Regions from separate parts of the Xenorhabdus budapestensis genome, predicted to be linked through region 1. Evidence: riboswitches for the same ligand, from Rfam matches in the RefSeq annotation. Region 1 holds a riboswitch; each other region holds the start of a gene.
The links. A riboswitch is a leader RNA that binds a small molecule or an ion and turns the genes downstream of it on or off. The one in region 1 is predicted to bind thiamine pyrophosphate.
Positions count from the first base shown of each region.

Region 2: another riboswitch for thiamine pyrophosphate. It lies ahead of thiC (phosphomethylpyrimidine synthase ThiC); the one in region 1 lies ahead of thiD (bifunctional hydroxymethylpyrimidine kinase/phosphomethylpyrimidine kinase).
Region 3: another riboswitch for thiamine pyrophosphate. It lies ahead of thiB (thiamine ABC transporter substrate binding subunit); the one in region 1 lies ahead of thiD (bifunctional hydroxymethylpyrimidine kinase/phosphomethylpyrimidine kinase).

Region 1 is NZ_CP072455.1:1,870,094-1,874,359, reverse strand. It holds gene fbaB (class I fructose-bisphosphate aldolase) at 1-759, shown strand, start outside; gene thiD (bifunctional hydroxymethylpyrimidine kinase/phosphomethylpyrimidine kinase) at 873-1,673, opposite strand; TPP riboswitch at 1,714-1,806, opposite strand; gene cspE (transcription antiterminator/RNA stability regulator CspE) at 1,941-2,150, opposite strand; gene HGO23_RS08520 (amino acid permease) at 2,933-4,266, opposite strand, start outside.
Region 2 is NZ_CP072455.1:395,533-399,798, reverse strand. It holds gene dcp (peptidyl-dipeptidase Dcp) at 1-342, shown strand, start outside; gene nudC (NAD(+) diphosphatase) at 513-1,280, opposite strand; gene HGO23_RS01620 (HAD family hydrolase) at 1,518-2,180, shown strand; TPP riboswitch at 2,282-2,406, shown strand; gene thiC (phosphomethylpyrimidine synthase ThiC) at 2,600-4,266, shown strand, end outside.
Region 3 is NZ_CP072455.1:3,842,202-3,846,467, reverse strand. It holds gene thiQ (thiamine ABC transporter ATP-binding protein ThiQ) at 1-239, opposite strand, end outside; gene thiP (thiamine/thiamine pyrophosphate ABC transporter permease ThiP) at 232-1,836, opposite strand; gene thiB (thiamine ABC transporter substrate binding subunit) at 1,812-2,837, opposite strand; TPP riboswitch at 2,964-3,068, opposite strand; gene rppH (RNA pyrophosphohydrolase) at 3,185-3,715, shown strand; gene ptsP (phosphoenolpyruvate--protein phosphotransferase) at 3,738-4,266, shown strand, end outside.

The sequences.
Region 1 (4,266 bases):
GTTGAATTAGCAATCGAAGCAGGATGTAACTGTGTTGCCTCAACTTATGGTGTTCTGGCATCCGTCTCTCGCCGCTATGCTCATAAAATTCCGTTTCTGGTGAAACTTAATCACAACGAAACATTGACCTATCCAGTTCAATATGACCAAACCTTGTATGCCAGCGTTGAGCAAGCGTTTAATATGGGGGCAGTTGCAGTTGGTGCCACGATTTATTACGGCTCTCCCGAATCGCGCCGTCAAATAGAAGAAATTTCTGCCGCTTTCGAACGAGCGCATGAATTAGGTATGGTAACTGTATTGTGGGCTTATTTACGCAATTCAGCTTTCAAAAAAGATGGCGTTGATTACCATACAAGTGCCGACTTAACTGGTCAGGCAAACCATCTGGCAGCTACTATCGGCGCAGATATCGTTAAACAAAAAATGGCAGAAACCAATGGCGGATATACTGCAATCAGTTTCGGACACACAGATAAACGTGTCTACACTGATTTGACAACAAATCACCCTATCGACTTGGTTCGCTATCAACTCGCCAACTGCTATATGGGACGTGCAGGCCTGATCAATTCTGGCGGAGCTTCCGGAGTGAATGATCTGAGTGATTCTGTCCGTACCGCAGTCATTAACAAACGTGCCGGAGGTATGGGACTGATCCTGGGACGCAAGGCATTTAAGAAATCAATGAAAGAAGGCGTTGCACTGATCCATTCTGTTCAGGATGTGTATCTCGACAAAAGCGTCACTATTGCCTGATAAAACCTACTTCATTTGTTGTGTTATTCACTGTATTAGAAATGGGGATATTATATCCCCATTTTCGAATCACAATACCACGACATTATGGTGATAATTCCTACTACTATTTCCTACCACCACTGATGAAAATGATGTACCGGCCCTATTCCTTTCCCTACATCTAGCGTATCTGCCTGCATTAGAGCATTCTGCAAATAGGCCTTTGCCACGGGTATTGTACTCTTCCAATCGGAATAACGCGGCCGCAGCGCTGCAAGGGCAGACGATAAAGTGCAACCTGTTCCATGTGTATGGCGTGTATTAATTCTGGGGGCTGTAAAACGCCATTCCCCTTCAGACGTAAACAGCCAATCTGGGCTTTCTCCATGCTTCAAATGCCCTCCTTTCAATAAAACGGCCTGACACCCCATCAATAACAGTTCACGTCCTTGTCGCAACATTTCATCTTCCGTTTCCGCAAGAGAGCATTTCAATAGCGTTGCGGCTTCGGGTAAATTTGGTGTAATCAAAGAAACGATTGGCAATAATAATTCCGTCATAGCTTTTACCGCTTCCTGCGATAATAAAGGATCACCACTCTTTGCCAGCATAACGGTATCTAACACGATATAAGGAACCGGATAACGGTGGAAAGCTTCTGAAACGACATGAACGTTAGCAGAATTAGATAACATTCCAATCTTAACACTATCTATTCTGACATCTGAAAGTACCGATTCAAGTTGAGCAGAAATAAAACTGGGTTCAATATTGTAAACTGTCTGCACTCCTGTTGTATTTTGCGCAACGAGAGCTGTTATTACAGTTGTTCCATATACGCCAAGGGCAGAAAATGTTTTTAGATCGGCTTGAATGCCGGCACCACCGCTAGGATCGGTTCCTGCAATAGTCAATGAATTAATTCTCATGATGGTAGTTCCTACCACCAGCCCAAGAAAAGCGGGTATCAAACAAGAGATACCAAGACTTCCCTACGCTGGCATTATCCAGATCAGGTAATACGGGTACTTCTCAGTTCATTTAAGAACGCCCCGAGCCAAAGTAAAAATCACTCTATTAGTATCCCAATAGAGTGATATTTGCAATGCGTTATCATTAATTAATGGAAAATATTAACGATAAATATATTCAGCCAGCCACCAACATACCAGCTAAAATAAATTTATTACTGCTTCTTACTATAAAGTAGTGACATTTGCAGCGGCTGGACCTTTAGGGCCATCCTGAATTTCAAACTCAACTTGTTGGCCTTCAGACAATGTTTTAAATCCATCTTTCATAATTGCAGAAAAATGTACAAATACATCTTTGCTGCCATCAGCTGGAGTAATAAAACCAAAACCTTTAGACTCATTGAACCACTTCACAGTACCAGTGATTTTTGCCATTTCAAAAATTTCCTTTGAATCACTTTATTCGCCGATTGGCATAAAAAGAAACAAACCAGTATTCGTTGCTGCTATTCATTAACAGAAACAGTACTTCGTTTACCCAGGTGTTTTTATCACATACTCTTTATATAATCGCAAGCCATTTTTTTCAGGTGCACGAGCTAACGCACATATTTTAAATTCTTAATATCTATTCCGATTTGATATTGATCGGAAGCATTTATATTACATAACCACATGAATTAACAGAAAAATAAAACATTAACTTAATGAAATCATTTTTACTTATTTAATATATAATTCTGTTTTTCACACCTATTAAGAGGTATTCTAGAGAGTTATAACTTTCAAAATAAATTGAATAAGCAACAAAATAATAGCTAATTTTATGTTAATGTTTGAAAGTAAAATATGATTACTCCAAATTTGATTAGTTTACGTTTTGTTTAACCTTTATTAAATATTGTTCAATCAAAACACTCATGCTTTAACTTTTGAGCTCTTGCTATTCTGGCAATATGTCAGATGATGACATAATTTTTATAGCACTAAAGTGACTGGGCTTTAAATAACAAATTGTCCAGATATCAACCTACAATAAATATCATTTCAGGATAACATTTATTTTATATGCAATTTTTGTAGGTAGGTTTTTTAACCAATTTTCTTTTACCGAAATAGCACTCTGCCATAACGATCTAATAAAATTGGATTCATTATAAAAATCAGCCGGGCATTATGCCCGGCTGGAAAAGTGTACGCATTTTCAGCAAGACAATTTATACTCTGACCTTATTTGATTTAGAAGATAAGTAACCTACCCATAATATTCCGATCCAAAACGGCATCAGAATAACTGATATACGTATATCAGGCATCATCAGAATAATAACAAGAATGAAAGCCAAGAAAATCAAACAGAGAAAATTACCAAATGGATACCAAAATGCCTGGAATTTTGTCTTAACACCTTCTGCATTTTTTGCAGCGCGAAATTTCAAGTGTGACATACAGATCATAATCCAATTAATCACCAGCGTTGTAACTACCAATGCCATCAAAAGCTCAAATGCTTTACCCGGCATAATATAGTTAATCAATACACCTATTGATGTAGCCAACGCCGACAATCCAATTGATAAAACAGGAACACTACGCTTGTTCACTTTAGTCAAAATACGCGGTGCATTACCTTGTTTCGCCAGGCCATACAGCATTCGACTATTACAATAAACGCCACTGTTATAAACAGATAACGCCGCAGTCAATACAACGATATTCAGGACATTTGCGACCCAAAAACTATTCAAATTATGGAAAATTAAAACAAATGGACTGCCTCCCTCCACAACATCTTTCCACGGATAGAGAGAAAGCAAAATGAACAACGAACCGATATAAAACAGCAGAATACGATAAACAACCTGATTAGTTGCCTTTGGAATATTAACTTCCGGGTTTTCAGCTTCTGCCGCAGTGATCCCGACAGTTTCCAAGCCACCAAATGAAAACATAATAACGGCCATTGCCATAATCAGGCCGACAGCGCCATTAGGCATAAAACCGCCCTGCTGCCATAAATTAGTTACACTGGCCTGTGGCCCTCCCGTGCCAGAAATGAGCAGATAAGAGCCAAAAAGGATCATCCCAATGATAGCTGCAACTTTGATCATAGAGAACCAGAACTCAGCTTCCCCATATAACCTGACATTAATCAAATTTACGGTATTAATCAGCACAAAGAATATTGCAGCAGAAACCCATGTTGGAATTTCAGGCCACCAATATTGGATATACATACCGACCGCAGTGAGTTCCGCCATCCCGACAAGTATAAACATTGCCCAATAATTCCAACCGGATAGAAAACCCGCAAAATTACCCCAATATTTATAAGCAAAGTGGCTAAACGAACCCGCTACAGGCTCTTCAACAACCATTTCACCTAATTGACGCATTATCAAAAATGCAATAAATCCACTAATGCCATACCCAAGAAGAACCGAAGGCCCAGCCATTTTTATCGTTTGAGCAATGCCCAAAAATAACCCTGTTCCTACTGAGCCACCGAGAGCAATAAGCTGGATATGCCTGTTCTTTAAACCACGCTTAA
Region 2 (4,266 bases), 1.5 Mb from region 1:
GACGTGGATAAGTTTGAAGCCAAGTCTCTGCAACAAGACAACATCTATCTCAGCTACGTACCACCGCGCTATCGTTCCAGCTACTTCAACCACATTTGGGGTGGCGGTTATGCTGCCGGTTATTATGCTTATCTGTGGACAGAAATGCTGGCAGATGATGCTTTTGCCTGGTTTACCGAACACGGAGGCCTGACGGCAGAGAATGGCCAACGTTTCCGCGATAAGGTGTTGTCACGTGGTAATAGTGAAGACTTGGAAAAACTGTATATCGACTGGCGCGGTAAGCCACCGAGTATTAAGCATATGCTGAAAAACCGAGGCCTAGAGGAACAAAAACAATAAGGTGTATTAAAGATTAAGAGTTACCCGTTTTGATATGGATATCGAATCCTTATACAAAACATAAGGTAACTCTCATGCTTTATACGGTCGCAGTAGGGGTAGCTGTTACCAGCTACCCCGCACAGATATGGACATGTTTTAAAAAGGATTAACTCATTGATCAATCAACATCACTGCTGACGACATAATGCAACCGCCTCCTCAATCAAACGGCGGGCAATCGTATCAGACGTAGGGATAAGGGGAAGCTGATCATAGCGATACCAATCTGCGCTAATAAGTTCGACAGGGTCATGCTCAATTTCACCGCTATCATAATCCGCCAGAAATCCCATCATCAATGAATTTGGGAAAGGCCACGGTTGAGAAGCGACATAACGCAAGTTACGGATTTTTATTCCACTCTCTTCCATCACCTCACGATGTACAGCTTCTTCCAGTGTTTCCCCCACTTCAACAAATCCGGCAAGTACCGTATGGATACCGTTACGATGGCGCTGATGCTGTGCCAGCAGAATGTGATCATCGCGACGAATGCCGACAATAATGCAAGGTGCAATTTGCGGATAATAATGTTCATCACAGCTCTGGCACAAACAAGCCCATTCATGCTGGCTCTGTTGCATTTTTTGTCCACAGTAACCGCAGTAATGATGAGAACGATAGAACTCAGCCAATTGGATTCCGCGTCCTGCCAGTTGAAATAACTTGGGATCTTGCTCTGCAATCCGACGAGGAGAAGACATATCTGCCTCCATCTTATGGCCTACCAGCCAAACAGTTTCCCCTAACCATTCACCGATAGCGTAAGCTACATAACCTTGCAATGACCACTGGTTGGCTGTTCCTAATGGCAATTCCCCTTGTGGTAGCCAAACTCTGTTTTCAAGGCTGACAATCCACCAGCCTCGTTCTATGCCTGTTAATTTTTTTTGCATTATCGGTTCCATCATTTGTTGCATCGGATGTTGTGTCATAGCCACATTGAAATATTAATTAAATGTTATTAAATCTTAGTGTAAGTACAGCATACTCCTCTTCATCGAATTCTGTCTGCAGTCTGTTATATTAATTACGTTTCTGAATGTTCATTTAATGCAGATAAAGTGTTTGATTTGCTTTCAATCAATAATATGCAGGTATCAATAGGTATCCTAAATTGAGGAATAACAACTATGTCACAACAGGTTGCCGTATTTGATTTGGATGACACCCTGATTTGTGGGGATTCCAGCCAGCTCTGGACTCATTATTTATGGGAAAAAGGCATCATTACTGACCCACGCTTTATAGAGGCAGACCAGAAAATGATATTGGATTACTGTGCAGGAAAACTGAATATGCAAGAGTATCTGGCGACCAACTTACAGGCACTCAGCCAAATTCCTCATGAGCAAATAGATATCTGGCTGACCGATTTCGTGGAAACCAAAATCAAACCTGTCTTCTATCCTGCCGCCAGAAAACAATTAGATATCTACCGCCATCAAAACATTCCTATTATCATCATTTCTGCCACCGTTTCTTTTGTAGTTAAGAAAATCGCTGCTGCATTTGGAGCACAAACAGCGATGGGGATTGATATGGTAATGAAAGATGGTTGTTATACCGGAGACATTCAGGGTATCCCTACCTTCCGGGAAGGAAAAGTTGCCCGTTTACAACAATGGCTGGCAGAGCAGAATTTATCGCCACAACATATCTATTTTTATACAGACTCTGCGAATGATTTACCGATGTGCCGATTTGCCACCAAAGTCTTTACCGTCAATCCAGATATACAATTGCGGGCAGCAGCAGAAGTTCATGGCTGGAAACAATTGAATTGGGCTTTATAGTCAAATAATTAACCCCAGGAAGTCAGTTTCACACGAAGAGTTCTGGTTTCAGCTTAGTGCTTTCTGGTTGCAGTTTTCAGAATCCCCTTTATACTCTGGGTGTTTTCTTGTCGGAGTGCCTAGCGTTCACCCTATCTCACGGTGGACACAGGCTGAGACCGTTTATTCGGGATCCGCAGAACCTGATCGGGCTAATACCCGCGAAGGGAACAAGAGTAATCACCCCGCTGATGTGTTCTTCTTGTTGTTGTACAGATAAATTGTTGTACAAACAAATCTGTCCGGATGACGTAATTCAGCAATCAACCATTACTCCCTGCGAGCTCCAGACAAGCAATTTTCTCAACTTAAGCCCTATCTGAGCGTCATGTTTTTTATTTGCGCAATGAGACAGGCGATAACACAGTCAGGAATTTGCTATGTCTAATGCTATTACTAACAACAGCGTTACCTCTACTGCTGACATTATCCCTGCAACCAATATCTCACCTAAAGCCCATCCAGCACGGCCACGTAAAGTCCAACGAGATGCAGCACAGGAATTTATCAGTTCGATTCAAGGTGTGACATTTCCCAATTCAAACCGTATTTATCTGGCAGGATCACGCGAAGATATTCGGGTTCCCATGCGGGAAATCCAGTTATCTCCCACACTGATTGGCGGAACGAAAGAGAATCCTCAATTTGAGGAAAACGAACCCGTGCCAGTCTATGACACTTCCGGCCCTTATGGCGATCCAGAAGCCATACTGAACGTACAAACGGGTTTGCAAAAGCTCCGTCAACCGTGGATTGAAGAGCGCAATGATGCTGAATCTGTCGCAAGCCTCAGTTCTGATTTTACTCAACAGCGCCTTGCAGATGCCGGACTGGATCACCTGCGCTTCAAACATCGTTCCCATCCATTAAAAGCCAAACAGGGCAGGCGCGTGACTCAATTGCACTATGCATGCCAGGGTATCATCACACCGGAAATGGAATTTATCGCACTGCGTGAAAATATGGGGCGTGAGCGTATCCGTGGTGAAATTCTGCTCCAACAACATACAGGGCAAAGTTTCGGCGCAAACTTACCGGATAACATCACACCGGAATTTGTTCGTCAGGAAGTGGCGGCCGGCCGTGCGATTATTCCTGCTAACATTAACCATCCAGAATCTGAACCGATGATTATCGGTCGTAATTTTCTGGTGAAAGTTAATGCCAATATCGGTAATTCCTCCGTCACTTCCTCTATCGAAGAAGAAGTCGAAAAATTGATTTGGTCTACCCGTTGGGGTGCTGACACGGTGATGGATCTCTCCACCGGACGCTACATCCACGAAACCCGTGAATGGATACTACGTAACAGTCCAGTACCCATCGGCACAGTTCCTATTTATCAGGCACTGGAAAAAGTCAATGGCATAGCGGAAAACCTGACATGGGAAACGTTCCGCGATACGTTACTGGAGCAGGCCGAACAAGGAGTGGATTATTTCACCATCCATGCAGGGGTGTTGCTGCGTTACGTTCCCATGACCGCCAAGCGCCTGACAGGCATTGTTTCCCGTGGTGGTTCAATTATGGCGAAATGGTGCCTTTCCCATCATCAGGAAAACTTTCTCTATACTCACTTTCGTGAAATTTGTGAAATCTGTGCGGCCTACGACGTTTCCCTCTCTTTGGGGGACGGATTGCGCCCCGGCTCCATTCAGGATGCTAATGATGAAGCTCAATTTGCCGAACTACATACCCTCGGTGAACTGACCAAAATCGCCTGGGAATATGATGTTCAGGTGATGATAGAAGGGCCGGGGCATATTCCGATGCAGTTAATTCGCCGCAATATGACAGAAGAACTGGAGCACTGCCACGAAGCGCCATTCTATACCTTGGGGCCACTGACAACTGATATCGCCCCGGGTTATGACCATTTCACCTCTGGTATTGGTGCTGCAATGATCGGTTGGTTCGGCTGTGCCATGCTGTGTTATGTCACTCCCAAAGAGCATCTCGGCCTGCCAAACAAAGAGGATGTGAAACAGGGGCTGATCACCTACAAAATCGCCGCTCATGCGGCAGATCTTGCTAAAGGTCATCCCGG
Region 3 (4,266 bases), 2.0 Mb from region 1:
TTTTCCTGAAACAGCATGGATACTGGGCGCTTGGAAGGAGCTGTATTTGTATGATTTTCTCCATCCAACCAGATATCACCACTCTTCACGAATTGAAAGCCTGCCATTAAACTTAATAATGTACTTTTGCCCGCCCCACTGGGGCCGAGGATTGCAATACGTTCGCCCGCTTCGACGTTGACATCGAAACGCATGGCAATCTGCTCATAGGTGTAAGTAACATTTTCAAGTTTAATCATGGCGTCGACCCGGTAATCGTTCAAGAACACTAAATAAAATAAAACAGAGAAGCAGTAGCAGGAATGCAGTCACAGCACCATCTTGACTGCGATATGCCCCGATTTGCTGATAAAGGTAGAAAGGCAGTGTGCGGAAATTCTCGTCTCCAAATAATGCGACAACACCAAAATCCCCGATTGACAGCACGCTGGCAAAAGCCAGTGCCTGCGCTAATGGGATTCTCAGAGCTTTAAGCTCAATCCAGCGTAAACGGTGGATGCCCTGAATATTTAAAGAGCGGCATAGCGGATTATAGCGTTCAGCCAGATCACGCATTGGATTATCCAGCACTTTTAAAGCATAGGGAATTGCCATCAACGCATTGGTCAGGATAATCAGTTCATAAGGGGAATCCGGCAACCCAACAGTATTATTCAGCAGAATAAAAAAGCCTGTTGCAAGGACAATACCGGGCATAGCAAGAATTAATAATCCACTGCTTTCTATTGCTTGTCCCCAACGGGATAAATGACGCAGGCGTAACTCACGGCTGCTCCATAACAGCATCATAGTCAGTAAAACACATAAGAAACCAGCGCCCAGTGCGATAATTACGGATGTTGTGAAAGCCCACCACAAGGCGGGTTTACTGAGGACATCAAACACGGCACTGTTCAAACCATCTACAATGACGGCCAGTAAAGGAGGGAGCAAAAACAGCAATGCTGTGGTGATAAGCAATCCATCACATAGTTTTTTCAGCCATGAATCCTGTGGATTACGCCATTGTTGTTGATGACCATACCCCACCGAAAGAACTCCTTTGAGCTTTTGGCTCAGCAAAACCAGACCAAGACAGCAAAAGAGTTGGATCAGCGCGAGCAGAGCAGCCTGACCAAGATCGTAGTCATACTTAATAGCCTGATAAATAGCGAGTTCAATTGTAGTTGCAGAAGGGCCGCCTCCCAATGCGAGCACCGCGGCAAAACTGGCAAAACACAGCATGAAAATCAGCGCTGCGGTTGGCAAGATCTGACGGCGTAGATAAGGCCATTCGACAAAGCGAAAATGTTGCCATTCATTCATACCAAGCTGTGCTGCAAGTTGCCGTTGTTCTACTGCGATACCTTCCAGCGATTGGAGCAGTAATCGTGTTGCCATTGGCATATTAAAGAAAATATGCGCCAACAAAATACCTTGCAGGCCGTAAAGGGTAAAACGGTATTCAATTCCTATCCATTGGCAAAGATTAGCCAGCCAGCCAATACGCCCATAAACAGTCAGTATGCCAAACAGGGCGACTAAAACAGGAAGTACCAGCGTCATGGCGCATAGACGTAAAAAAAGCGTTCTGCCCGGAAAACGACGGCGATAGAGCGCTCTTGCCAGAAATATTGCAGGTGTGACTGAGAATAAAGCAGACAAAAACGCTTGCCAGAAAGTAAAACGAATGACATGCCACAGATAGCTGTCACTCAAAAATGCCTGCCAGTGGCTTTCAGGCGCATTAAACCAAAGTACCCCGAAAGCTGACAGGGCAATGAGAAGCAGCAGGCCGGAGGCAATCACCCCCGGCAGTAACCAACCTGCAATTAACGGCTTACAGCACTTTGCCATGTACGGATCCATTGTGTACGGTGTTTGGCTACATCTTCTGCGTTGAATTGCAGTGATTTCTCAGGCACAGGCAGTTGTTTGAAAACCTCAGGTAGAGGTACGTCAATCACGGGATACATCCACTGGGTGGTCGGAATAGCTTGCTGGAATGCGGGTGAAACCATGAATTGCATGAATCTTTGTGCCAGTTCAGGCTGTTTGCTGGAAGCCAACTGGGCGGCGACTTCAATTTGTAAATAGTGCCCCTCGTTGAATATAGCAGCGGCGTAATTATCTTTTTTCTCGGATACGATGTGATAGCCCGGTGATGTGGTATAGCTAAGCACCATATCCCCTTCACCTTTCAGGAATAACCCATAAGCCTCACTCCAGCCTTTGGTGACAGTCAGTGTTTTTTTGGCGATTTTCTGCCACTCCTGCGCAGCATTATTACCATAGATATCCTGCATCCAGAGTAAAAAACCTAACCCAGGAGTACTGGTACGTGGATCCTGATAAATAATCTTCCAATTCTGGTGGCTGTTAATAAGCTCTTCCATGCTTTTGGGGGGATTAGGCAAGGTATTTTTGTTGTAAATAAAGGCAAAATAACCGTAATCGTAAGGAATAAAGGTATTGTTATTCCATGTGACAGGCAGTTTTAACTTTGTTGTATCAACATGGCTGGGAGTGAATAATCCAGTCTGTTGGGCAGCTTGGATCAGGTTATTATCTAACCCCAGAACAACATCTGCCGATGCTTTTTTGCCTTCCATTCTTATACGGTTCAGCAAAGATACACCATCTTCCAGGGCGACGAGTTTCAATTCACAGTCACATTCCGCTTCAAAATCTTTTTTGATAACAGGGCCGGGGCCCCACTCAGAAGCGAATGAATCATAAGTATAAACGGTTAATGTGGGTTTTGCTTGTGCTGCTTGAGCAAAGGCACATGCAGAAATCGATAATGCACTTATCGCAATAAATCTCGCAATAAATCGGAAAAATAGATGCTTAAACACTTTGCTCTCCTGTAGTTATTAATAGTAGTTATTAACAGTAACTATTAGCACTCATAATTAAATGAGTTATTAGCAAATTGGCAAAGGATTTGAGAAAGTGCCAGATAAAATTACTATTTATATATCAATGAATAGCAACTCAAATCCCTACGCCGATATCAGCCGGATCAGGTTCTACGGGTTTGTTCTCAGCGATGTTGCCCGGCAACAATCGCACCCCGTTGAGATGACCGTATTGTAGAGACTTCAGTTGTAACTGCAAAGCCCCATCATAGAGGTTTACCGTTTGAGATGAGTGTGAAACAATTAACTATCTTTTCAAATTCGTTTTATCAAGAGGTAGTCTGGTGATCGATGATGATGGCTACCGCCCGAATGTAGGAATTGTAATTTGTAATCGTCAAGGGCAGGTTCTCTGGGCCCGCCGTTATGGGCAGCATTCCTGGCAGTTTCCTCAAGGGGGCATCAATCCGGGGGAATCACCAGAACAAGCGATGTATCGTGAGTTGTTCGAAGAAGTTGGTTTAAATCGCAAAGACGTACGGGTTCTCGCCTCCACCCGTAGCTGGTTGCGTTACAAATTACCCAAGCGTTTGGTGCGTTGGGATACAAAGCCCGTTTGTATCGGGCAAAAGCAACGCTGGTTTTTATTGCAGTTGCTTTGTAATGAAACAGATATTAATGTTCAGCGCAGTAGTACACCAGAGTTTGATGGATGGCGTTGGGTGAGTTATTGGTATCCTGTCAGGCAAGTTGTTTCGTTTAAACGAGATGTATACCGCCGTGTGATGAAAGAATTTTCTTCTATTGTGATGCCAACGCAGGAATCTACTTCACAATCCTATTCAACCTATATATATCGTCGTAGAAGAAGTTAGATAATTAATTTAGGTAATCGTTATGCTCATGCGCTTACGGGAAATTGTTGAAAAGGTTGCGATGGCAACAAATTTATCAGAAGCGCTTGAGTTATTAGTCAATGAAACCTGTTTAGCAATGAACACGGATGTTTGTTCTATTTATCTGGCAGACCATCAGCGTCGTTGCTATTACCTGATGGCTACTAAGGGGTTGGAAAAGCCGGGAAAACAGGGGATAAGCCTCTCCTTTGATGAAGGCGTTGTGGGGGAAGTCGGGCATTTGTCGGAATTAATCAACCTTGCCGATGTGCGTGACCATCCTAGTTTCAAATATATTCCTCAAGTAAAAGAAGAGAATCTGCGGGCCTTTTTAGGGGTTCCGATTATTTATCGTCGCCAATTGCAAGGGATTTTGGTTGTTCAACAGAATGAACGCCGATTATTTGATGAAAGTGAAGAATCCTTTATGGTGACACTTGCTATGCAATTGGCTGCGATCCTTGCTCAAGCGCAGACCCGGGAGCTGTTTGGTCAGTATCGCCAGACACGTATCAAGGCACTGGCGGTTT